3 regions of the Dietzia sp. DQ12-76 genome follow, and region 3 is predicted to be linked to each of the others. Evidence: predicted binding sites of a transcription regulator. Region 3 holds the regulator's gene; each other region holds the start of a gene.
What was found. The regulator LexA, encoded in region 3, represses DNA repair genes until DNA is damaged. The targets are predictions, from matches to a motif close to CGAACANNTGTTCG.

Region 1 (8,658 bases), on a different contig from region 3:
ACGCGCCGCGGGAGGGAGCTGTGGGTGTACGGGCGGGACGGCAAACCCTGCCGCAGGTGTGGGACCCAGGTGGAGACGTTCCGACTGGGTGGTCTCGCCGACCCCGATGAACCGAGCGATTCGCTCGATCGCATCGCCTACCGCTGCCCGTCGTGCCAACCGGGGCGTGCCACACTGGGGCCATCGCCAACGGAGGAGAACCTGTGACCGACCGCAACACGATTCTGATCACCGGAGCCAGCGCGGGTCTCGGCGAGGGTATGGCCCGTCGCTGGGCCGCGCAGGGCAAGAGCCTGGCGCTGTGCGCCCGCCGCCTCGACCGCCTCGAGGAGCTCCGCGCCGAGCTCGTGGCCGCCAACCCCTCGATCACGGTAGCGGTCCGCGAACTCGACGTGGCTGATGGCGACGCGGTGGAGCGGGTGTTCGGTGAGCTCGACGCGGAGCTCGGAGGCATCGACCGCTTTGTCCTCAACGCCGGACTCGGGAAGGGGGCGTCCATCGGCACCGGCAAGGCGCACGCCAATCGCGAGACCGCGATGGTCAACGTGATCGGCACCCTCAACCAGGCCGAGGCCGCGATGGAGCTCATGAACAAGAGGGGTGAGGGGCACCTGGTGTTCATCTCGTCCGTGAGCTCCCTGCGCGGTATGCCCAAGGCCCAGAACACCTACGGCGCCACCAAGGCGTTCGTGTCCTCGCTGGCGCAGGGCCTGCACGCCGAACTCGACAGCGCGGGCAGCCGCATCAAGGTCACCGACATCCTCCCCGGGTACATCCGCACCGACATCAACCGCTCGGTCAAGACCTCACTGATGACCGAATTCGACGAGGGCGTCGACGCGCTGGTGAGGACGATCGACGCCGAGCCCACTCGGGCACTCGTCCCCGCCAAGCCCTGGAAGGCGATCGGTCCCCTGTTGACACTCCTGCCGGAGAAGATCAGCCGCAGGTTCGTCTGACCTGCTAGAAGGGCGGCGGGCTGAGGAGGTCGTCGAGTAGGGCCCGGACCTCGTCCTCGACCGTGCTGACCACGGGCGCGTTCCGCCGCCACCAGCGACCGTGGTCGACGAAGCGGGTGTCCGCCGATCCATGTGCGCGGGCGCGCTCGGCGTTCAGGCGGAGCGCTCGGCGAGACCAATAAGTGGGCTCCGGCCGTGCTTCACCGCCTGTGGTGGTCGGGTCCGGGTTTCGCTGCTGTTGCCTATTCCAGGCCTGGGACTCCGCGCGGGCCTGCTCGCGGCGGTAGGCCCCGAGCGGCCCGGAGGGTCGGGTCGTCATGGTCGCCCCATCGGGGGTGACGACGGTGAGACCTCCCTCGGGCTCCAGGTTGTAGATCCAGTCGGAAAAGGTCTTGAACCGGTGGTGACGCCGACACAGACACATGAGGTTGTGCTCTTCGGTCGGCCCGCCCCGGGCAGGGTCGGCGTGGTCGAACGGTCGGACATGATCGATGTCACAATCATCGGCTGGAACCGCACACCCGGGGTGGCGGCAGGTTCCGTCGCGCAGCCTGATGCGGCGTGCCAACTCGGCTCCGGGCCGGTACTTGAGGCCGCGGCCGGCGTCGTCGGCGGCACCGATGCGGGGGTCGACCTTCTCGACGCTGGCACCGTCGCTGATGTTCAGCATGTCCAGCAGAGCCTGAAGCGCGGCCTCGCCCGTCCGGGTGAACTCCACCCGCACCCCGTCGCCGTCGGCACCGGGGTTGTCCGCGCCGGTGTTGCCGGGAGCGATCACGGTGACCTTGGGTCGCAGCGGCGACACGGGATGGTCCGAACTGCCGGGCTGCGGGCTGTCGCCACACACGAGTGACAGCAGCGCGTCCGCGCGGCGTTCGGCCTTGGAGTAGTAGTAGTCCGGGTCCGGCTGGCCGGTCCCCTCGGTGGTGGCGGCGGCGGCTTCGGCGGCGGCGTGTTCGGCAGCGCGCTGGTCGATCGCCTCGGCGAGGACCGCCGCCTCTTCGGTGGCAAGGATGGCCGACACGGTGGACATGCCGTCGGCGCCCTTGTTGATGCGCACTCCGCGGGCACGGCTGGCGTCCTCCTTGCGCCTGCGGATGCCGTCGGCGTCGTGTCGGGCGATGACCGCGTCCACCGCATCGCGAATCGCTCGCGCCCCGAGGCGTTCGCCGGCCTCGATCGCGGCCAGGTAGTCGTCGACGACATCCTGTTGAACCTGCGGGAGGACCGAGGGATCGACGGTGGCCATCTGGCGGGCCAGCAGTTCGGCGGCGCGCTGGTCCAGGCGCCCTGAGGCCAGGGCTGCGAGGACGGCGGGGTAGCGCTGGTGCAGGTCCGCGGCGAAGGAGACCATCGATTCGGCCCGCAGGGTGGAGACGGCCATCGCTGCCACCACGTACCCGGTGGCCACATCGAACGGGTCGACCACCGCGTGGCCGGGCGGGGACTCCGGGCCGGCGCCCGAGTGGTCGCGGCGCAGGCACTCCAGCAGCAGGTCGTAGCAGGCCGACAATCGCCGGGCAGCGGCCCGGTTCTCCGCCTCCCAGCCGGCACGAACCGAGGTGGTCAACCTGGTCAGCGGATCGACTCCGGAGGAGCCGAGGGAAGCGCTGCCCGTGAACGGGTTCTCGTCGCCGTCCATACCGCACCCCCCGTCACCATCGAGTGTCCGACGCCTATCGAATGTACGTTCGATACTACGCACACAGGTTCGAATGTTCAAGGGGTGTGGACTGGTCATCGCCGAGACTCGGGCAGGCGAGAACGCAGGCGTGCACGCAGGTCAGCGCTACGGCCCGGTAGGCGGCCCGGTCAGCGGGTGGGGCGCGCCTCGGGGCCCACCACGTCGAACAGCATCGCTGTGAACTGGCCCTGCGCCTCGAGCTGCCGACGGCGAAGACGGAGCCGGCGGGGCAGCAGGGGACGCCCGGAACCGAGGACGACCGGACACTGGTGGATCCAGACCCGGTCGAGCAACCCCCGGTCGGCGAACTGGCCCGCGAGGTCGCCACCACCGACCACCCAGACATCCCCGCCGCCGGCGGCATCGACCAGGAGGGGGTGCAGATCGCCGACGTCACCGGCGACGAACTCGACTCCGTCGACGGGATCGAGATCGCGGTGGGTGACGACCCAGCTCGGCACGGAGTAGGGCCAGACGAACGGTCGGCCGTCCTTCGTGAGGTCGCGGCGCACCCACTCGAACGTGTTGACCCCGCAGACGAGTGAACCGACGCCGGAATAGAAGCGGTCGAAGTGGAGGGCGGGGAGCGCGGGGTCGGGCTCGGTCGGTGTGCCACCTGTGGGATCTGCCCCGCCGGAGGTCGCGAACAGCCAGGAGAGGCTCTCCTCGTCGTCGGCGATGTACCCGTCGAGGCTGGTGGCGGTGCAGTAGACGGTGCTCATGCGGGAATGATCGCACCGGGGTACGACACCCGGTTACGAGCCCTTCGTGGGCGAGGAGGGCCGACTCAGCGGCGACCGCGGGCCTCGCGGTAGATCTCCACGAGAGAATCCGTCGAGGAATCGAAACCGTCTCCCGGGTGCCTCTCGGCGGTCAGAGCCCGCAGGAGCTCGCCGGCCTGCGCCTTACCCAGCTCGACCCCCCACTGGTCGAAGGCGTTGATGCCCAGCACGGCGGCCTGGGTGAACACCACGTGTTCGTACAGCGCGATGAGCTGGCCGAGGACCCCGGGTGAGAGCGACGGGGCGAGGATCGTGGTGGACGGCCGGTTGCCGGGCATGACCTTGTGGGGCGCGAGCTCGGGGTCGACCCCCTCCGCGAGCACCTCCTCCTCGGTCTTGCCGAACGCCAGCACGCGGGACTGGGCGAAGAGGTTGGCAACGAGCATGTCGTGCATCGAGCCGGCGCCGTCCGCGGCGGGCAGGTCCGTCACCGGGCGGGCGATACCGATGAAGTCCACCGGGACGAGCTGGGTGCCCTGATGCAGGAGCTGGAAGAAGGCGTGCTGGCCGTTGGTGCCGGGCTCGCCCCAGTAGACCTCACCGGTGGGGTAGGAGACGTCGGAGCCGTCGAGCCGGACCGACTTGCCGAGGGACTCCATGGTGAGCTGCTGCAGGTAGGCGGGGAAGCGGAGAAGCCCTTGGGCGTAGGGGATCACGGCCTTGGACTGGGCTCCGAGGAAGCAGGTGTACCAGATGCCGAGCAGGGCCATGAGGACCGGCGCGTTGTGCTCGGGTGCCTCGGTCGCGAAGTGCAGGTCCATGGTGTGGAAGCCCTCGAGCAGCTCCACGAATGCCGCCGGTCCCACCGTGATCATCACCGACAGGCCGATCGCCGACGACACCGAGTACCGGCCCCCGACCCAGTCCCAGAACTCGAACATGTTCTCCGCCGCGATCCCGAAGTCGGCCACCTTCTCGGTGGCGGTCGACACCGCCACGAAGTGGGACGCGATCGCGTCCTGTGACCCGAGCGCCTCGACGAAGTGCCGGCGCGCGGCATGGGCGTTGGCCATGGTCTCCTGCGTGGTGAAGGTCTTGGAGGCCACGACCACGAGAGTGGTGGCGGGGTCGACCTCGGAGAGCACGTCCGAGAGGTCCGCAGGGTCCACGTTGGAGACATAGCGTGCGCGGACGCCCGCGGTCTGCAGGTGGCGCAGGGCCCTGTCGACCATCACGGGACCGAGGTCCGAGCCCCCGATGCCGATGTTGACCACGGTGTCGATCCGCGCCCCCGTGTGCCCCGTCCATTCGCCGGAGCGGACCCGCTCGGCGAAATCGGCCATCCGGGTGAGGACCCCGTGGACGTCGGCCACCACGTCCCGTCCGTCGACGACGAGCTCGGCGTCGGCGGGGAGACGGAGCGCGGTGTGGAGGACGGATCGGTCCTCGGTCGTGTTGATCCGGTCACCCCGGAACATCGCGGCCCGCTGCGCCGGCAGACGGGCGGCGTGGGCCAGCTCGGTCAGCGCGCTCATGACCTCGTCGGTGACCAGGTGCTTGGACAGATCGATGTGTAGGTCGCCCGCGGTGACCGTCATGCGGCGACCCCGCTCCGGGTCGGCGGCGAACAACTCGCGGAGGGTCACGCCACCGATCATCGGAACGAGGCCCTCGATGTCCGACCACTGCGGGGTCGTGCTGATGTCCGTCATAACCGCTCCTGCCCAGTCTCGCCGCCCGGGGGTCGCCCGCCGTCCGTATGCGAGGCTAGTCGGGAATACGGGGGCCGCGTTGTCCGTTCCACACACGTGACCCCCATGACTCCTCCGTCCGACTCCTCCGTCTCGCCCCAGGTGGAACGACTGGTCGAGCTGGGCGTGCCCGGGCTCGCCGGGATCACCGCCGGGCGGCTGCGGGAGCACGCCGCGTCACTCCCCGCCGACGTGGCCGTGGGAAGGCCGGTGCTGGCGGTCCACCCCTCGTTAGTTCCCACCGCTCAACTCGTGAGCCTGCTGCGACGTGAGGGTAGGGCCGGTTTCGTCGTGGTCGACATGTCCGACCTGGCCGAGTTCACACCGACCGACGACGTCCGGGTGCCGGACGCCCCGCTCTACCTGGTCGATGACGTGACACGTGACGACGACATGCTGGGCTGGACCCCGACCGACGCGCACGCCGAGTTCGCCCGGCGGGGGCGCACTCCGCTGACCATCTCCGAGGGGGTGAGCTGGCTGCTCCAACAGCCGGAGATGCTCGAACCCGGCAGGTGCTTCATGTGCATCGGGTCGCGGAAGCGCAAGGCCGACGGAGCGCTGGACGCCCGGACCCCGGCACTGTGGATCAGCGGGGGGACGGGCCGCGACGGTCGGGAGAGCAAGGGGGCCCCGAAGGTGGGCTGGTGCTGGGCGAACAACCACCACACGTGGTTGGGGTTCGCCTCCACCGCCGGACGCGTCGGTCCGGGTCTCAGCCCAGTCGCCCGCGACCCAGGCGCAGGAGCATCCCCGCGAGGGTCTGCCCCTCCTGGCCGAGGGAAGAGAAGCGCTCGTAGACCTTGAGTTCGCGGGTGTGGACCAGCTTGGTGCCGCCGGACTTCATCCGCGTGCGGCCGATGCGCTTGGATATCTCGCTGCGGCGGACTATCGCGTCCAGGATCTCTGCGTCCAACCGGTCGATCTCCAGACGGAGCTCCTGGATCTGGGCCTCGGACAACGGATCGTCCGTGCCGGCGGGGTCAGGGTTCATGTCGTAATCATCCCACTCTCTTCCGCTGGACCCTCAGGACAGTCTAATGTTGCCGCCCGTGGACAACTTGAACACGCTTCTCGCGGACATCGGATCCGTGATCTGGGGACCATTCGTCCTCATCCCGCTGCTGCTCGGCACCGGCCTGTTCCTCACGATCAGGCTGCGCGCGATCCAGTTCCGCAAACTGGGCCCCGCGCTCAACCTGGGGCTGCTCCGGCGCCGGGACGACGGCGGCGCGGGTGACATCAGCCAGTACCAGGCGTTGACCACCGCGCTCGCCGCGACGGTCGGCGTGGGCAACATCGTCGGTGTCGCGACGGCGATCTCCCTGGGCGGGCCCGGCGCGCTCTTCTGGATGTGGGTCACCGCCCTCGTGGGAATGGCCTCCAAGTATTCGGAGGCCTTCCTGGGGGTGCGGTACCGCGTGACCGACGCCCGTGGCGAGCAGTCCGGTGGTCCGCAGTACTACCTCCACCGGGGATTCGCCGATCTGTTCGGCCGGACCGGCGCCCGGGTGGGACTCGTCCTGTCTCTCGTCTTCGCGGTGTTCGCGGTCCTGGCGAGCTTCGGCATCGGAAACATGACGCAGGGCAACGCGGTGGCGGCCCAGCTCGACAACTCCTTCGGCATCCCCGTCGTGGCCTCCGGCGTGATCCTGTTCGTCCTCACCGGTGCGGTCCTTCTCGGCGGCATCAAGTCCATCGGCCGGGTCACGGCAGGGTTCGTCCCCCTGATGATCGTGCTGTACCTGCTCGGCGGGATGGTCGTCCTTGTGCTCAACGCCGACGCGATCCCCGGGGCGTTCGGGCAGATCTTCACCGAGGCCTTCACCGGCACGTCCGCGGTGGGTGGCTTCGCCGGTGCCGCGATCATGTACGCCATCCAGATGGGCGTGGCGCGGGGCATCTTCTCCAACGAGTCCGGTATGGGCTCCGCGGCCATCGCGGCCGCCGCGGCCAAGACCACCCACCCGACCCGTCAGGGCCTGGTGTCCATGACCCAGACCTTCATCGACACCATCATCGTCGTCACCTTCACCGGCCTGGTGATCGTCACCTCCGGGGTGTGGGAGCGGGGGAGTGACACGGCCGGCACCATGACCGCCGACGCGTTCGCCGAGGCGATGCCGTACGGCGACAAGCTCGTGGCGGTGGCGATCGCGTTCTTCGCCTTCTCGACGATCCTCGGCTGGTCGTACTACGGCGAGCGGTGTGTCGAGCGACTCGTGGGCGCCGGGGGGGTCATTCCCTACCGGATGGTCTTCACGTGCGTGGTGTTCGTGGGTGCGGTCGTCGAGCTCGAGGTTGTGTGGAACTTCGCCGACGTGATGAACGGCCTGATGGCCATCCCGAACCTCATCGGACTCCTGGTCCTCTCCGGTCTCATCGTCCGCGAGACGAAGCACTACCTGGACAACGATCCGACTCTGACGGCGACGGCAGCGCAGGTCGAGGAGTTCATGGGGGACCGCCCGCGCTGAGATCGGGCTGTCGGAGCGGGTGGGTAGATTGGACACCACGATGACCCACTCCGCCTCCGCTCCAGCCAGCGTTTCAGCTCCAGCCAGCCGCACCTCTGTCGATTCGCCCCTCCTCGACGGGCTCAACCCACAGCAGGTCGCCGCGGTCACGCACCGCGGCGGCCCGTTGTTGATCGTGGCCGGCGCGGGCTCGGGTAAGACCAGCGTGCTGACCAGGCGGATCGCCTACCTGCTGGCCGAGGGGGGCGCGCACCCGGGGCAGATCCTCGCCATCACGTTCACCAACAAGGCCGCCGCGGAGATGCGGGAGCGGGTCTCCGGCCTGGTGGGTTCCCACGCCGAGCGGATGTGGGTGGCCACGTTCCACTCGATCTGCGTGCGGATCCTGCGCGCCCAGTCCGCGCTCCTGGGTACCCGCAATTCCAACTTCACGATCTACGATTCGGACGATTCCCGTCGCCTGCTCGGCATGATCGCCAAGGAGCAGAACCTCGACATCAAGAAGTTCACGCCGCGGATGCTCGCCGCGGCCATCTCGAACCACAAGAACGAACTCCGTGAGCCGTCGGAGGCCATGGATCGTGCGCTGGAGGACTCGGACCGGACCGGGCAGACGGTCGCGGCGGTGTTCACCGAGTACCAGGCGCGGCTACAGGCGGCCAACGCCTTCGACTTCGACGACCTGATCGGGGAGACCGTGGCGCTGCTTCGGTCGCACCCGGAGGTGGCGGCCTACTACCGGCGCCGGTTCCGCCACGTCATGGTGGACGAGTACCAGGACACCAACCACGCCCAGTACATCCTCGTCCGCACTCTGGTCGGCGGGGCGGCGGGGGCCGGTGACGACGCCGCGGCCGGGGTCGCACCGGCCGAACTCTGCGTGGTGGGAGACGCCGACCAGTCCATCTACGCCTTCCGCGGGGCCACCATCCGCAACATCGAGGACTTCGAGCACGACTACCCGGACGCCCGATCAATCCTGCTGGAACAGAACTACCGCTCGACCCAGACGATTCTCTCCGCCGCCAACGCCGTGATCTCCCGCAACCCGGGCCGGAGGGAGAA
Region 2 (6,505 bases), on a different contig from region 3:
CAGGAGGGGCATCCGGTAGGGACCGTCTACCTGGGGTTCTGTGCACCGGGACTCGCTCCGTGGTCGACGGAGCTGGAACTACGAGGCGGCCGCGACGCGATCCGCCGGGCTGCTTGCGACGCGGCCCTCGACCGGCTGGTGGGGATCGTCGGCTACCGCGGGAACGAATCGGGCGCATGAGGCGTTGTACCCCGTGATGCCGAACATCCAGATGACCACGCTGCCCCACCCGGACCACCGGAGCGGCCCCCCGTTGCTCCGGGAGACCCTCGGGACGGTGCTCCGCGGACTGAGGGGCGAGACGGGACGGACCCTGAGGGACGTCGCGGACGCGGCCCGGGTGAGTCCCGGGTACCTCTCCGAGATCGAGCGCGGACGCAAGGAGGCCTCGAGTGAGCTCCTCGCGTCGATCTCGGGCGCTCTCGACGTGTCCCTCGGGGAGATCCTGATCAGGGCCGCCGTCCAGGTCTCGCCCCCGGGCACCGTCCCGGCCCCGGGGACCGTGTCACCGCGGGAACCGGTCCTCGCGGCCTGAATCCCGCCCCGGCAACGCCCGGTGGTCGCTCCCCGGCGTAGTTCGGTACCGTGGTAACGACCCGTCGTCCGAATCGGCAGAAGGACACTACGCAGCGATGGCCAATCCGTTCACCAAGGCATGGCGCTACCTCATGGCGTTGTTCGATTCGAAGATCGACGAGAATGCTGACCCCAAGGTCCAGATCCAGCAGGCGATCTCGGACGCACAGCGCCAGCACCAGCAGCTGTCCCAGCAGGCGGCCGCCGTGATCGGCAACCAGCGGCAGCTGGAGATGAAGCTCAACCGGCAGCTGGCCGACATCGAGAAGCTGCAGGGTTCGACGCGGCAGGCGCTCCAGATGTCCGAGCAGGCCCGCCAGAACGGTGACGCCCAGAAGGCGACCGAGTACGAGAACGCCGCGGAGGCGTTCGCCGCCCAGCTCGTCACCGCCGAGCAGAACGTCGAGGACCTCAAGGGTCTGCACGACCAGTCGCTCCAGGCCGCGGCCCAGGCCAAGAAGGCCGTGGAGCAGAACGCGATGGTCCTCCAGCAGAAGGTGGCCGAGCGGACCAAGCTGCTCAGCCAGCTGGAGCAGGCCAAGATGCAGGAGCAGGTCAGCGCGTCGCTGCAGTCGATGTCCGAGGTCTCCTCCGGAGGAAACACCCCGAATCTCGACCAGGTGCGGGACAAGATCGAGCGGCGGTACGCCAACGCCCTCGGTTCGGCCGAGCTCGCCCAGAACTCCGTTCAGGGCCGGATGCTCGAGGTCGAGCAGGCGTCCACGCAGATGGCCGGGCACAGCCGTCTCGAGCAGATCCGCGCGTCGATGAAGGCGGAGGGTGGCCAACTCGGGCAGGGCACCGGTTCGGCGTCCCAGCTCCCTCAGGGGCAGCCCCAGGCCGCGACGTCGCCGGAGCAGCAGGCGCAGACCGAACAGCAGTGAATCGTGCGAGGACGGGCCGCCGGTGAGGACGCCGGCGGCCCGTCCTCGTCCGTCGTGAAAGGGTGGGCACGTGACTCTGACGGAGTTCAGGGCCCGGACCGTCGAGGCCTTCGGGGACCTGCGAGCCGATCATCTCGTACGTTCCCATCACCTCGGGGCGTTCGACGGACGCACGGCGGAGGAGGCCATCGACGCCGGCGCCCCGGTCAAGCAGGTCTGGTTGGCCCTGTGCGCCGAGTTCGAGGTTCCCGACTCGTTACGTTGACACCCGGGCGGCGTGTCGTTGCCCCTCGAACACGCGTTCGCCTATAGTCGGGGCACGTGATGACGGGAGTGCCCGTCCACAGGGCGCCGTCCCTCCACAGTGAAGGGGTGCCGGGCTCGCGCGAGTCGTTCGTGTCGTACCCGACCCGTAGCGTCCGCGAGAGAGCAGACCACACAGACCATCCGGCACGACACCGGTGGTCGAGCACGAACGGAGAACATCATGGCCCCCAAGAACACCGCCAAGTCGGGAACCCGGACCGGCGTCGCCCCGAATCGGGAGCAGGCACTGGAGCTGGCGCTCGCCCAGATCGACAAGGCCTACGGCAAGGGGTCGGTCATGAGGCTCGGGGACGACACCCGCCCGCCGGTCCAGGTGATCCCCACCGGCGCCCTGTCGCTCGACGTCGCACTCGGAGTCGGCGGGTTCCCCCGCGGGCGCGTCGTGGAGGTCTACGGTCCGGAGTCGTCGGGTAAGACCACCGTCGCACTGCACGCCGTGGCCAATGCGCAGGCCGCCGGTGGTATCGCCGCGTTCATCGACGCGGAGCACGCACTGGATCCCGAGTACGCCCGCAAGCTCGGTGTGGACACGGACAACCTCATCGTCTCCCAGCCGGACACCGGCGAACAGGCGCTCGAGATCGCGGACATGCTGGTCAGGTCCGGATCCATCGACATCCTGGTCGTCGACTCCGTCGCGGCGTTGGTGCCGCGGGCGGAGATCGAGGGCGAGATGGGCGACAGCCACGTGGGACTCCAGGCCCGCCTGATGAGCCAGGCGCTCCGGAAGATGACCGGTGCGCTGCACAACACCAACACCACCGCCATCTTCATCAACCAGCTGCGCGAGAAGATCGGGGTGATGTTCGGCTCGCCCGAGACCACCACCGGCGGTAAGGCGCTCAAGTTCTACGCCTCGGTCCGCCTGGACGTGCGCAGGATCGAGACCCTGAAGGACGGCGCGGATGCGGTGGGTAACCGCACCAAGGTCAAGGTGGTCAAGAACAAGATCGCCCCGCCGTTCAAGATCGCGGAGTTCGACATCCTCTACGGGGAAGGCATCAGCCGCGAGGGATCGCTGATCGACATGGGCGTGGAGAACGGGTTCGTCAAGAAGTCGGGTTCCTGGTTCACCTACGGTGCCGACCAACTGGGGCAGGGCAAAGAGAATGCCCGCCGGTATCTGAAGGAGAACCCCTCGGTTCGCGATGAGATCGAGCGGAAGATTCTCGACAAGCTCAACATCGGGGCCGGTGCGGAGCTCGCGGAGATCGAGGCGGAGGCAGATGAGGACGCACCCATCGACGTGGTGCCTGTCGAGTTCTGATGAGTGTCCGGGAGCCTGATTCCGACGAGCGGGTGCGGCGGATCACATCGGAGCAGCTACGCGCGGCGATCGCCGCGGTGGAGGCCAGGTCGTCAGGGAGCTCGGATCTGCCACCGTTGGCGCCCGAGGCCCACGACGCCGCGACTGCGGCCCTCCGACTCCTGCGCCACCGTCCCCGTAGCGAACACGAACTCCGCGAGAGGCTTCTGGGTAAGGACCACGCGCCGGCCGCCGTGGACGCAGCGCTGGCCAGGGTCCGGGTCTGGGGCCTGGTGGACGACGCCGAATTCGCATCGGAATGGGTCAGAGGCCGCCGACGCCGACGCGGACGGTCGCGTGGCGCCCTCGAGCGGGAGCTCCGCGAGAAGGGTGTCGCCGAGGCCCACATCGCCAGGGCGGTCTCCCACATCGACGAGTGCGACGAGCATGACCACGCCGCCGAGCTGGTGCGGGCGCGGCTCGCGCGCCGGCCGACCGGGTCCCGTCGCGCCGCCGACCTCCAGGGGGAGCGGCGCAGGTTGGTGGCGTTCCTCGGACGTCGGGGTTATCCGACGGGGTTGGCGATGACGGTGGTCGATGCCGAATTGGCGGCCCAGGTGTCGCCCTGAGTACCCTGGCCTGCGTGGATACTCTCGTGACCGACCAGCAGACGACCGCCGGAGACGCCGGTGTCGAGCGTGTCGAGCGTGTGGAGGGGCGCACCTATCAGGTGCGGACCTTCGGATGCCAGATGAACGTCCACGACTCGGAGCGGCTCTCGGGTGTACTCGACGAAGCGGGATACGTCCCGTTCGAGGGCGAGGCGGATCCCGTACGGGGCGCACTGCCGGACCTCGTCGTGTTCAACACCTGCGCCGTCCGTGAGAACGCCGATAACCGCCTCTACGGCACGCTCGGCCATCTGCGACCGTGGAAGGACGCCAACCCGCGGATGCAGATCGCAGTCGGGGGCTGCCTCGCGCAGAAGGACAAGGACGTGGTGGTCTCGCGGGCACCGTGGGTCGACGTCGTCTTCGGCACCCACAACCTCGGTCACCTCCCCACCCTGCTCCAGCGTTCGCGCCACAACGAACGAGCCGAGGTGGAGATAGCCGACTCGCTCCAGCACTTCCCGTCAACCCTCCCCGCGACTCGCGAGTCCGCCTACGCCGGCTGGGTCTCCGTGTCGGTCGGCTGCAACAACACCTGCACCTTCTGCATCGTCCCGTCCCTCCGCGGCAAGGAGGTGGACCGGCGTCCCGGAGAGGTACTCGCAGAGATGCGGGCGCTGGCGGACGAGGGTGTCCTCGAGGTCACCCTGCTGGGTCAGAACGTCAACGCTTACGGGCGCTCGTTCCACGACCCTGCCGAGCCGTCCGACAGGGGAGCCTTCGCGAAGTTGCTGCGCGCTGCCGGTCGGGTCGAGGGAATCGAACGGATCCGGTTCACCTCGCCCCATCCGGCGGAGTTCACCGACGACGTCATCGAGGCGATGGCCGACACCCCCGCCGTGTGCCCACAGCTGCACATGCCCCTGCAATCGGGCTCGGATCGTGTGCTCCGGGCGATGCGGCGGTCGTACAGGTCGGAGCGCTTCCTCGGCATCCTGGACAGGGTGCGTGCCGCGATGCCGCACGCGGCCATCACCACGGACATCATCGTCGGTTTTCCCGGCGAGACCGAAGAGGACTTCCAGGCCACTCTCGACGTCGTCGAGAAAGCACGCTTCACCAGCGCTTTCACGTTCCAGTACTCACCGCGACCGGGGACGCCGGCGGCGACGATGGACGAGCAGATCCCCAAGTCCGTGGTGCAGGAGCGCTACGACAGACTGATCCGGCTCCAGGAGCGGATCACCCTCGAGGAGAACGAGAAGCAGGTCGGTCGTGAGGTCGAGCTGCTCGTCACGGCGGACCAGGGGCGAAAGGACGCCGCGACCGCTCGGATGACCGGCCGGGCCCGCGACGGCCGCCTGGTGCACTTCGCCCCGGTGGGGGAGCACGCCGGGCGGATCCGTCCCGGCGACGTGGTCACCACCCGAGTCACCTCGGCGGCACCACACCACCTGCTCGCCGATGACGGAGTGCTGACCCTGCGGACGACCAGGGCGGGCGACAGGCACGAAGCCGGTGAGAAGCCGGAGACGCCACCGATCGGGGTGGGGCTCGGACTGCCCACCCTGCGGAGGGCCGCCGACACCCCCGACACCACCCCGAAGGGATGCCCCACGTGAACACCGCTGACCGCCCCGACCCGATCGAAGGGATTCTGGAGTCCGGCACCGTCAACTCGGAGCTCCGTCAGAAAGATCGGGTCCTGGGCCACACTCTCGTGATCGGCAAGGCCTATCTGGCGTCGGCTCTCCTGATCGTGCTGCTCGCGGCCGCACTGGTGTTGCCCCACAGTGACGGGGTGCGCGGTCTTGATGTGTTGTTCTTCACCGAAGCGGCCCGGGCCCAGGAGACGTCGCTGCCGTCCCACGTGTTCGTCCTCATCTATTCGGCCGGTGCCATCCTGTTCGGCGCGGTCATGATCATCACCCAGAAGTGGTGGGCGGCGGGGATCGCGTGGGGCGCGAGTTGTGTCGCCGCCGTCTACGGGATGCTCGCGATCTGGCTGCGCCAGTCCGGGCGAGGACCCGACCCGGATTTCCGGGACTTCGGGGCCCCCGGGATCGGGATGTACGTCAGCGTCATCCTGGTGCTGCTGCTGGTGATGACACTGGCGGGCGTGCTGTGGGCGCGGACGCCGGAGCAACGAGAGCTCGAGGACTCGCTGCGCCACCGCGAGTGAACCGGAGCCCCACCGTTCAGGGGGTCCTGCTCACGTCTCCCGCCTCAGAGGCGGGGCTCAACTGACGATCGTCGTGCTCAGCGGGTGTCGACAGCGTTCTCGGCGGCCTCTGCCCACTCCCTCCACTGCGTGGCCTGCGCGCGGGCCTTCTCCGCATCCTTCGACCTGCCCGCGGCTTCGGCCTTCGCCGCCTGCTCTTCGAAATCGTCCACGCGCACCCAGAACTGGGCGGCGCGGGCCTTGGCCTCGGGGTCGGTCCGTCGCCACTCCGCGTCCGCCGCATCGGACACGGACCTCTCCAGCGCCCGGATCCTTCCCTCGAGCTCTCCCATCCGCTCCCGCGGGACCTTGCCGATCTCCTCCCAGCGGGTCTGGAGTTCCCGCAGGGCCGTGCGCGCGGCGGTGAGGTCCTTCTGGGGATCGATCCGGCCCGCGTAGTCGGCGAGCAGCGCCTCTTTCGCATCCGCGTTGCCGGCGAACTCGGCGTCCCTCTCGGCGGCCGCGGCATGGCGGGCGTCGAAGAACGTGTCCTGGGCCGCCTTGAACCGCTTCCACAGCGCGTCATCGGCCTCGCGGGGTGCGCGGCCCGCGGCCTTCCACTCGTCCATGAGCCGCCTGAACGCGGTCGCCGTGTCATTCCAGTCGGTCGAGCCCGAGATCGCCTCGGCGCGCTCGACCA
Region 3 (8,658 bases):
TCCGCCATGAGGTCGGTCTTGGCCCACATGCCCTTCCCGATCTGCGCTCGGCCGCGGAGTCCGCACGCGAGACCGGTGTCGACGTTGAAGTCCTCGTAGGCGGTCATCCACCGGGCGGACTTCATCTCGCCCTTGCGGATCATCGGCCCGGCCTCCATGGAGGTGTGGATCTCGTCGCCCGTCCGGTCGAGGAATCCGGTGTTGATAAAGACGACGCGCTCCGTGGCCTCGGCGATGCAGGCCGCGAGATTGACCGAGGTGCGGCGCTCCTCGTCCATGATCCCCACCTTGAGGGTGTTCGCCGGCAGGCCGAGGAGTTGCTCGACCCGGCTGAACAGCTCGGTGGTGAACGCGACCTCGTCGGGTCCGTGTTGCTTGGGCTTGACGATGTAGATCGACCCGTGCCGGCTGTTCCCGCGCTCGTTGCCCTCGGCGATCCCGTGCATCCCCGCCAGGGAGGTGATGAGAGCGTCGAGTATCCCCTCCGGCAGCTCATTGCCGTCGGCGTCGAGAACCGCCGGGTTGGTCATCAGGTGACCGACGTTGCGCACGAAGAGCATGGAGCGGCCGTGGAGCCTGACCTCGCCCGCGCCGTCGGGAGCGGTGAAGACCCGGTCGTCGTTCAGGACACGGGTGAAGGTCTTGTCGCCCTTGGTGATCTCCTCGGACAGATCACCCTTCATGAGGCCCAGCCAGTTGCGGTATCCCAGGGTCTTGTCCCGGGCGTCGACGGCGGCGACGGAGTCCTCGAAGTCCATGATGGTGGAGACGGCGGACTCCAGGACGACGTCCTTGACGCCCGCGGAGTCCGTGGAACCGATCGGGGAGTCCGGGTCGATCTGGATCTCGATGTGCAGCCCGTTGTTGCAGAGCAGGACGGACGACGGGGAGGCGGCCTGACCGAGGTACCCCACGAACTTCTCCGGGGCCTTCAGGCCGGTGGTCGATCCGTCGGCGACGGTCACCTGGAGACTGCCGTCGACGACGGCGTATCCGGTGGAGCCCACATGGCTGCCCGACGCCAGCGGAACGGCGTCGTCCAGGAACTCGCGGGCCCAGGCGATCACCTTGTCGCCGCGGACCTTGTTGTACCCCGTGCCCTGTTCCGCCCCGTCCGACTCCGGAATCGCGTCGGTGCCGTAGAGCGCGTCGTAGAGCGATCCCCACCGGGCGTTGCCGGCGTTGATCGCGAAGCGGGCGTTCATGACCGGGACGACGAGCTGGGGTCCGGCGACGGTCGCGATCTCCGCGTCGACGTTCTCCGTGGTGACGGAGACGGAATCCGGCTCGGGCACCAGGTAGCCGATGTCCCGCAGGAACTGCGTGTACGCGCGCTGGTCGATCGGGGCCGGGTTCTCGTGATGCCAGGCGTCGATCTTGGACTGCAACGCGTCGCGGGTCTCGAGCAGTTCACGGTTGCGGGGGGCCAGATCCGTGAAGATCTCGGAGGCACCCGCCCAGAACGCGTCGGGATCGACCCCGGTGCCGGGGATCGCCTCGGTGTTGACGAAGTCGTAGAGGACCTCGTCGACCTGAATACCGCCGACAGTGATGCGTTCGGACATCGATGCTCTCCTCACATAGGGACCGTTCTGCAGACGACTCTAGTGCTCACGAGCCCTGTGATCATCCGACTTTTCCGCAGGGTGGAACGGGGTGCCGGGGTCGCTAGACTCGGATGCCATGACCTCCACGCCTGTGACCGCACCGTCCGAGGGACTGTCCTTCATCAAGGGTCACGGAACTCTCAACGACTTCGTGATCCTGCCCGACGACCGGGCGGAACTGGGGCTCGACGAGGACCTGGTGAGGGCGTTGTGCGACAGGCGGGGCGGACTCGGCGCGGACGGGGTACTCCGGATCGCCACGGCCGGTGCCCTGGTCGACCGGGGCGTCCTCCCCGCTCTGCCGGACGGCGTCGATGCCGTGGACTGGTTCATGGACTACCGGAACGCGGACGGTTCGATCGCGGAGATGTGCGGCAACGGCGTGAGGGTGTTCGCCCACGCCCTCGTCGCGACCGGCCGTGCCGGGGTCGGCCGGATCGCCGTCGGCACCCGGTCCGGTCCCCGTCCCGCCGACATCCTCCACCACGACGACACCCACGCCATGGTCCGTGTGGACATGGGTGAACCCGTGCTCCTCGGGGTGTCCTCGGCGGAACTCGCCGGACGCGTGTACGCGGGCCTCGCCGTGGACATGGGCAACCCCCACCTCGCGTGCGTGGTCCCGGGTCTGGGGGCCGCGGGGTTACGCGACCTACCGGTGCACGAGGCGCCGGTCTACGACACCGCGTTCTTCGGCGAGGGGGTCAACGTGGAGTTCGCCACCCCGCTGGTGGACGGACGGGTGTCGATGCGCGTCCATGAGCGGGGATCGGGGGAGACGTTGTCCTGCGGCACCGGCATCGTCGCCACCGCCGTCGCGGCTCTGGCCGACGCCGGAGAGGCCACGGGCGAGGTCCTGGTCTCCGTCCCCGGGGGCGAGGTCGGGGTGACCCTGACCGGTTCCGGTTCGACCCTCACCGGACCGTCCGAGCTCGTCGCGCACGGGTGGTACACAGGGTGACGCCCGGCTCCGTTCGCGGAGGCGTCGTGGACGCATCTGTGAGATGATGCTGGTGGATGACTATCGATGACGCCGCCCCTGACCGGGCCACACGAGACCATGACCCTTCGGTCGGAGACTTCCAGCTCGAGGAGCGCTCGTCGCTGCGCCGAGTCGTCGGCCTGTCGACCGAGCTCCAGGATGTCAACGACGCGGAGTACCGCAAGCTCCGTCTGGAGCGTGTCGTCCTGGTCGGGGTCTGGACCGAGGGCACGTCAGCGCAGGCGGAGGCCGCCATGGCCGAGCTGGCCCAGCTCGCCGAGACCGCGGGCTCGGAGGTCTGCGATGCGTTGATCCAGCGGCGCGACAAGCCGGACCCCGCCACCTACATCGGTTCCGGTAAGGCCAGGACCCTCAAGGACGTCATCGCCGCGACGGGCGCGGACACGGTGATCTGCGACGGTGAACTGACACCCGGCCAGCTCATCGCCCTCGAGAAGGTGGTCAACGTCAAGGTGATCGACCGCACCGCCCTGATCCTCGACATCTTCGCCCAGCACGCCACCAGTCGTGAGGGCAAGGCCCAGGTCTCGCTTGCGCAGATGGAGTACATGCTCCCGCGGCTGCGCGGCTGGGGCGAGGCGCTCTCCCGGCAGGCCGGCGGCAGGGCGGGGAGCAACGGTGGCGTCGGGCTCCGTGGCCCCGGTGAGACGAAGATCGAGACCGACCGCCGTCGGATCAGGGAGCGCACCGCCAGACTCCGCCGGGAGATCAAGGGCATGAAGCAGGCGCGCGACACCAAGCGTCATCGACGGCGCGCGACCCCGGTGCCGTCGATCGCCATCGCCGGGTACACCAACGCCGGCAAGTCGAGTCTGCTCAACCGACTGACGGGCGCGGGAGTGCTGGTCCAGAACGCACTGTTCGCGACCCTGGACCCGACGACCCGGCGCGCCGAGCTCCCCGATGGGCGAGTGGTGGTCTTCACCGACACCGTCGGATTCGTCCGGCACCTCCCGACGCAGCTCGTCGAGGCGTTCCGGTCGACGTTGGAAGAGGTCGTCGATTCCGAGCTCCTCCTGCACGTGGTGGACGGATCTGACACGTTCCCGTTGCGCCAGATCGACGCCGTCCGGACAGTCATCAACGACGTCGTGGAGGAGCAGCACGCCGAGAGGCCCCGCGAACTCGTGGTGATCAACAAGATCGATGTGGCCGACCACGTCGTGCTGACGGAGCTGCACCACGCGCTACCGGACGCGGTGTTCGTGTCGGCGGCGACGGGTCAGGGTGTCGACGAACTCCTCGAGAGGATCATGGGGGTGGTCGCCTCGGGGGACACGCGGGTCACGCTCGAGATCCCCTTCACGAGGGGAGACGTGGTCTCCCGTGTCCACGCGGAGGGCGCTGTGGTCGCCGAGGATCACACGAAGGACGGAACCCGGATAGAGGTTCGACTCCCCGCCTCAGTGGCGGGAGAACTCGACGAGTATCGCGTCCCCGACCGGCGTGACGGGGTCGCCTGACCAGAGCGCCGTGAGGGTCCGATCTGCCCTGACCCACGTCGCGATCGTGGTTCCCGCCTCGGCCGGGTGAGGTCAGGCGACGCACCATCGGCACAGGCTCAGAGCTTGCGGAAGACGGTCACGACCTTCCCGAGGATCGTCGCGTGCTCTCCGGGGATGGGACGGAACGAGGGGTTGTGGGGCAGGAGCCAGACCCCGGTCGAATCCCTGCGGAACGTCTTGACCGTGGCCTCGCCGTCGATCATCGCCGCCACGATCTCGCCGTTGTCGGCGACATTCTGCCGACGGACCACCACATAGTCGCCGTCACAGATCGCGGCGTCGATCATCGATTCGCCGACAACCCTGAGCATGAACAGGTCTCCTGATCCCACCAGGTCGGAGGGCAGGGGGAATACCTCCTCCACAGCCTGCTCGGCGAGGATCGGACCGCCGGCCGCGATCCGCCCCAGGACCGGGACGTAGACCGGTTCGACGGCTCCGCCGGGCCGTACGTCCTCCTGCGCGGGTGCACGTCGCCCCCGCGATCGCTGACCGGGGACGCCGTGGACGTCGACCGCCCGCGGCTTGTGGGGGTCGCGGGTCAGGAAGCCCTTCTTCTCCAGGGTCCGCAGCTGATGGGCCACGGAGGAGGTGGACTGTAGGCCGACCGCATCACCGATCTCCCGGATGCTCGGCGGATAACCCCTCTCCTTGACGGTGTCGTGGATGTGCAACAGCACGCTCTTCTGGCGTGTCGTCAGGGCCTCGAAGTCTGGTTTGGGCATGCGGCGGTCCCTTCAGCGAATGGGTGTTCGACGTCTCTTTCTGTGTACACCCTACGTCGGACCGGGCGGGGGCGCCACACAGGTGTTCGAAGAATTTGCGCGCAGGTGTCGACTCTGTCGGACCCGCGTGATACAACTCTAGGCACGTTCGGGTTCGAACAGATGTGCACAACGAGTCACACGAGTGTGCGAATCCGGTTCGCACGGAGTGTCGAGTGGGGAGTGGTCATGACCGTCCTGGAAATGCAGCAACGATCGCGTCCGTCCATCCCGTGGACGGAGGTGTGTGCGACCGCGCACGACCGGTTCGATTCACCCAGGGAGGGGACGCGCGTCCCTGCCGAGGTCCCGTCCGTCACCCGCACCCTCGACCGTGGCCGGAAGGTGCCCACGCGGTCGGTGGCACCCGGTCGCCGGGTGAGCGTGCGGACGGCGTCCACGGGTCAGGTCAGGGCGTGCGGGGTGGAGGCGAGACCGGCTGCACCGGTGGTGGACGACGTGCCGACCTGGGCGCTGGTGGTCGGCGGTATCGTCTTCGGAATCCTGATGCTGTTGGCGTTGGCCCTCGTGGGCGGGCCCGCCTACGCGTGACCCACGGCATCGCCTTCTAGAATGGTCCCGGGACGGCGGCCCGTCGCCCTCGCACCGCTGTCGGCTCCGGCCGGTGGACCGGTTCGGACCAGGTCGACGAATGGCGAAGCTGGAATGTACTGCCCCATATGTCACCACGAGGACTCTCGGGTGATCGATTCGCGGTCGGTCGACGAGGGGCAGGCGATACGGCGTCGACGCGAGTGCCCCGAATGCGGACACCGGTTCACCACCCTTGAGACACCGCTGTTGACCGTCCTCAAACGCAACGGCGTGACGGAACGTTTCAGTCGGGACAAAGTGGTCCGCGGCGTGCGCCGCGCCTGCCAGGGGAGGTCGGTCGACGAGGACGCGCTCCGGCGGCTCGCTCAGCAGGTCGAGGATGCGGTCAGGGCCGGCGGGGCGTCCGAGGTTCCCGCTCATGAGATCGGACTGGCCATCCTGGGACCTCTCCAGGATCTCGACGAGGTCGCCTATCTGCGCTTCGCCTCCGTGTACAAGCAGTTCAGTTCCGCAGCAGACTTCGAGCGCGAGATCATCGCACTCAGAGAGCGCCACGCCGCTCACCGGTGAGCGTGGGTTCTTCGTCGTAGCGACGAGCGCGGGCCCGCCGCGCTGAGCCCCGTTCCGCGGCAGTGATCTACTCTCAGACCATGCTCCGGGTGGTTGCGAGCGCGTCACTGTTGGTGCCGTTCGTCGTGAGCGCCTGGCTGGTCATCGGGCCTCACCACCCGGTATTCCCGTGGGCGTTCTCGGCCGGTGTCCTCGGGATCCTGGGCGTTATGGGCCCCGTGCCCGAAGCGATGATCCCGAGGTGGGTGACCGCTACGACGCAGCGGACGATCCACCGCGCCCGCTTGTTCGGTATCCCCTCCGTACTCCGTGCGCTGGATCGGGTCGGATGGAATCGCGCTCTCGGGCGACGCGTCAACTCGTGCCATGGTCGGACTGGGTTGGTGGAGATTCGCGCCAGGGCCACGCAGAGCCTGGTCGCCCACGGGGTGGGCGCGGGGATCCACGCTGCGGTGGCCATCCCACTCGTGTTCGCCGGCGCCTGGCGGAGCGCGGTGATCGTGGTGGTACTCGGTGTCGGCGTGCACCTTGTTCCCGTCGCGATGCAACGGTACGTGCTGGCGAGGGAGGATCGGGTGGACCGAGTGATTCAGGCCCGCGGGGCTGGGCGAACCCCGGATTCGTGAGCGCGAGGTAGCGAGGCGGGCGTCGTGGGCTCACCTCCCGGTCCGGCGGGAGAGAGCGGCGGTCACCGCCTTCTCGATCCTCTCGGCGGAGACAGGGCGCGAGGTGCCCAGGGACTGTGCGAAGAGTCCGACGCGATACTCCGCCAGCATCCATCGCAGATCCCGGGACGTCCTCGCCCCACCCGGTCGCCCGCGCAGTGCCGCCGTCGCCTGTGCCACGGTCGCCTCCGACTCCTCGAGCCGTGCGGTGAGCTCCCGATACCTCGCCGGTGACTTCTCCGCCAGGTCGAGCCTGAGGTCGATCGCTCTCACATGACGCTCCAGTTGCGGCAGGACCTCGACGGGGTGACGCGCGAGGAATCCCTTGCCCACGAGGAAGTCCAGCGCGGGCCGGACGTCGTCTGCGACGTCACGCGGGGCCTGCTCTAACCGCGCCGTCACCGATCGCGCGGCGACCAGCGCCGGGAGAGCGGCGGTGATCGACGCCGAGACGGCGCCCGGCGCTTCGGCCCTGGCCCGCGCACGCAGTTCCTCGAACTCCTGCACGGTGAGTACCGGCACCCCCTGACGTGTGGCGAGCATCCGTCCACACGCGGCCAGGGCCGCGTCCGAGACCAGTCCGTCGGCGCCGCCGTGGGGATACTGGGTGAGCGCGAGGCGCTGCTCCACCGGACGGCCCCGGAGTATCGCCGCCGCGGTGATCACATCCTTCGAGATCATCGTCAACACGGCCGCGGCCTGAGCGGCCCTCCTCTCCTCCTCGGTGGCGCACGCGATCCGGTGGAGGCCGTCCGGGCGCACCTGCAGCGCCGGATAGACCGTCACCTCGACACCGTCGACCGTCCCGCTGATCGAGGTCTCCAGGTCCCCGATCGTGTCCGCGGTCCAGGCCCGATGGGGCCCGTCGTCGGGGACGAGTCGCGAGTTGAGCGTGGCTCGGACCTTCTCCACCAGGCGGCTGCGCAGGGCGGCGAGATCGGTACCCGAGGCCACCACCTCGTCGCCGTCGACGACCTCGAAGCGCATGCGCAGATGGCCGGGGAGGTGTTCCGGATGGAATTCGCGGGGATCGACGGTCGTCCCGATCCTGGCCGAGAGCGCCCCGGCGAGAGCCACCGGGAGAGGAGCCGAGCGCGGGGTGAGATCTCCGGCCAGCAGCTGTGCGTATTCGGCGGGAGGGGAGCACAGACGCCGTAGGTACTTGGGCAGAGTTCGCAGCATCTCGGTGTACAACTCCTCCCGAAGGCCGGGGACCAGCCACTCGAAACCGGAGGCCGCGACCGAGGACAACTGGGGGAGAGGGATCCGCACGGTGATGCCATCGGAGTCGACACCAGGGTCGAACGCGTACCTGAGCTCGAAATCCCGCTCACCCTGCTTCCAGATCGGCGGGAACTCGGAGGCGGCCGGAGCGGTGTCCGAGGTGCGGATCCGCTCGGGCGTCAGTCGTAGACGGTCCGGATCCTTGCGGCCCTGCTTCTTCCACCACGACTCCAGGTGGCGCCCGGAGGTGATGTCGGTGGGGAGTCGCTCGAGGTAGAACTCGACCACCGCGTCGTCATCGATGACCAGGCCCCGGCGCCTGCTCCGGGTCTCCAGTTCGCGCGCCTGCTCCACCGCCGCGGCGTTCTCGGTGATCACCGGGATGCGGGTTGACCACCGGCCCTCCACGATGCCGTGCCGGACCAGCATCTCCCGGGCGAGCGGTGCATCGACCCGGGACAGGAGGATGCGGCGCGATTCGACGACGGGCAGACCCAGGAGGAGAACCTTCTCGTAGGCCATCGCGGCGCCCTGGGCGTCGGACCAGTGCGGCTCGGAGTACTGGGACCGGACCAGGTGCGCCCCGAGGGTTTCGATCCACGCCGGGTCGATGCGCGCGACATCACGGGCCCACAGCCTGGACGTCTCCACCAGCTCGGAGGCCATGACCCAGCGCGGTGGTCTGCGGGCGAGATCGGAACCGGGGAACACCTGGAAGCGGATGCCGCGGGTGCCGCGGAACTCCCTGGTGTCCTCGTCTTTCAT

Region 1: G6019_RS00800 (HNH endonuclease signature motif containing protein) is a predicted target of LexA. The motif match lies at 2,640-2,653, and genes of this name have one in related genera.
Region 2: recA (recombinase RecA) is a predicted target of LexA. The motif match lies at 1,752-1,765, and genes of this name have one in related genera.

What each region holds. Positions count from the first base shown of each region.
Region 1 is NZ_JAALDV010000018.1:1,788-10,445, forward strand. Features, by position in the region: gene G6019_RS00790 (DNA-formamidopyrimidine glycosylase family protein) at 1-207, shown strand, start outside; gene G6019_RS00795 (SDR family oxidoreductase) at 204-959, shown strand; gene G6019_RS00800 (HNH endonuclease signature motif containing protein) at 964-2,601, opposite strand; gene G6019_RS00805 (dihydrofolate reductase family protein) at 2,772-3,365, opposite strand; gene pgi (glucose-6-phosphate isomerase) at 3,431-5,077, opposite strand; gene G6019_RS00815 (DUF5701 family protein) at 5,183-5,923, shown strand; gene G6019_RS00820 (chorismate mutase) at 5,832-6,110, opposite strand; gene G6019_RS00825 (alanine/glycine:cation symporter family protein) at 6,169-7,593, shown strand; gene G6019_RS00830 (UvrD-helicase domain-containing protein) at 7,634-8,658, shown strand, end outside.
Region 2 is NZ_JAALDV010000077.1:699-7,203, reverse strand. Features, by position in the region: partial or broken gene G6019_RS03845 (CinA family protein) at 1-180, shown strand, start outside; gene G6019_RS03840 (helix-turn-helix domain-containing protein) at 197-535, shown strand; gene G6019_RS03835 (PspA/IM30 family protein) at 633-1,460, shown strand; gene G6019_RS03830 (DUF3046 domain-containing protein) at 1,531-1,725, shown strand; gene recA (recombinase RecA) at 1,948-3,054, shown strand; gene G6019_RS03820 (regulatory protein RecX) at 3,054-3,662, shown strand; gene miaB (tRNA (N6-isopentenyl adenosine(37)-C2)-methylthiotransferase MiaB) at 3,743-5,266, shown strand; gene G6019_RS03810 (Rv2732c family membrane protein) at 5,254-5,826, shown strand; partial or broken gene G6019_RS03805 (DUF349 domain-containing protein) at 5,904-6,505, opposite strand, start outside.
Region 3 is NZ_JAALDV010000429.1:6,872-15,529, reverse strand. Features, by position in the region: gene G6019_RS14015 (malate synthase G) at 1-1,565, opposite strand, end outside; gene dapF (diaminopimelate epimerase) at 1,684-2,568, shown strand; gene hflX (GTPase HflX) at 2,625-4,073, shown strand; gene lexA (transcriptional repressor LexA) at 4,172-4,840, opposite strand; gene G6019_RS13995 (hypothetical protein) at 5,069-5,431, shown strand; gene nrdR (transcriptional regulator NrdR) at 5,546-6,004, shown strand; gene G6019_RS13985 (hypothetical protein) at 6,085-6,630, shown strand; gene hrpA (ATP-dependent RNA helicase HrpA) at 6,661-8,658, opposite strand, start outside.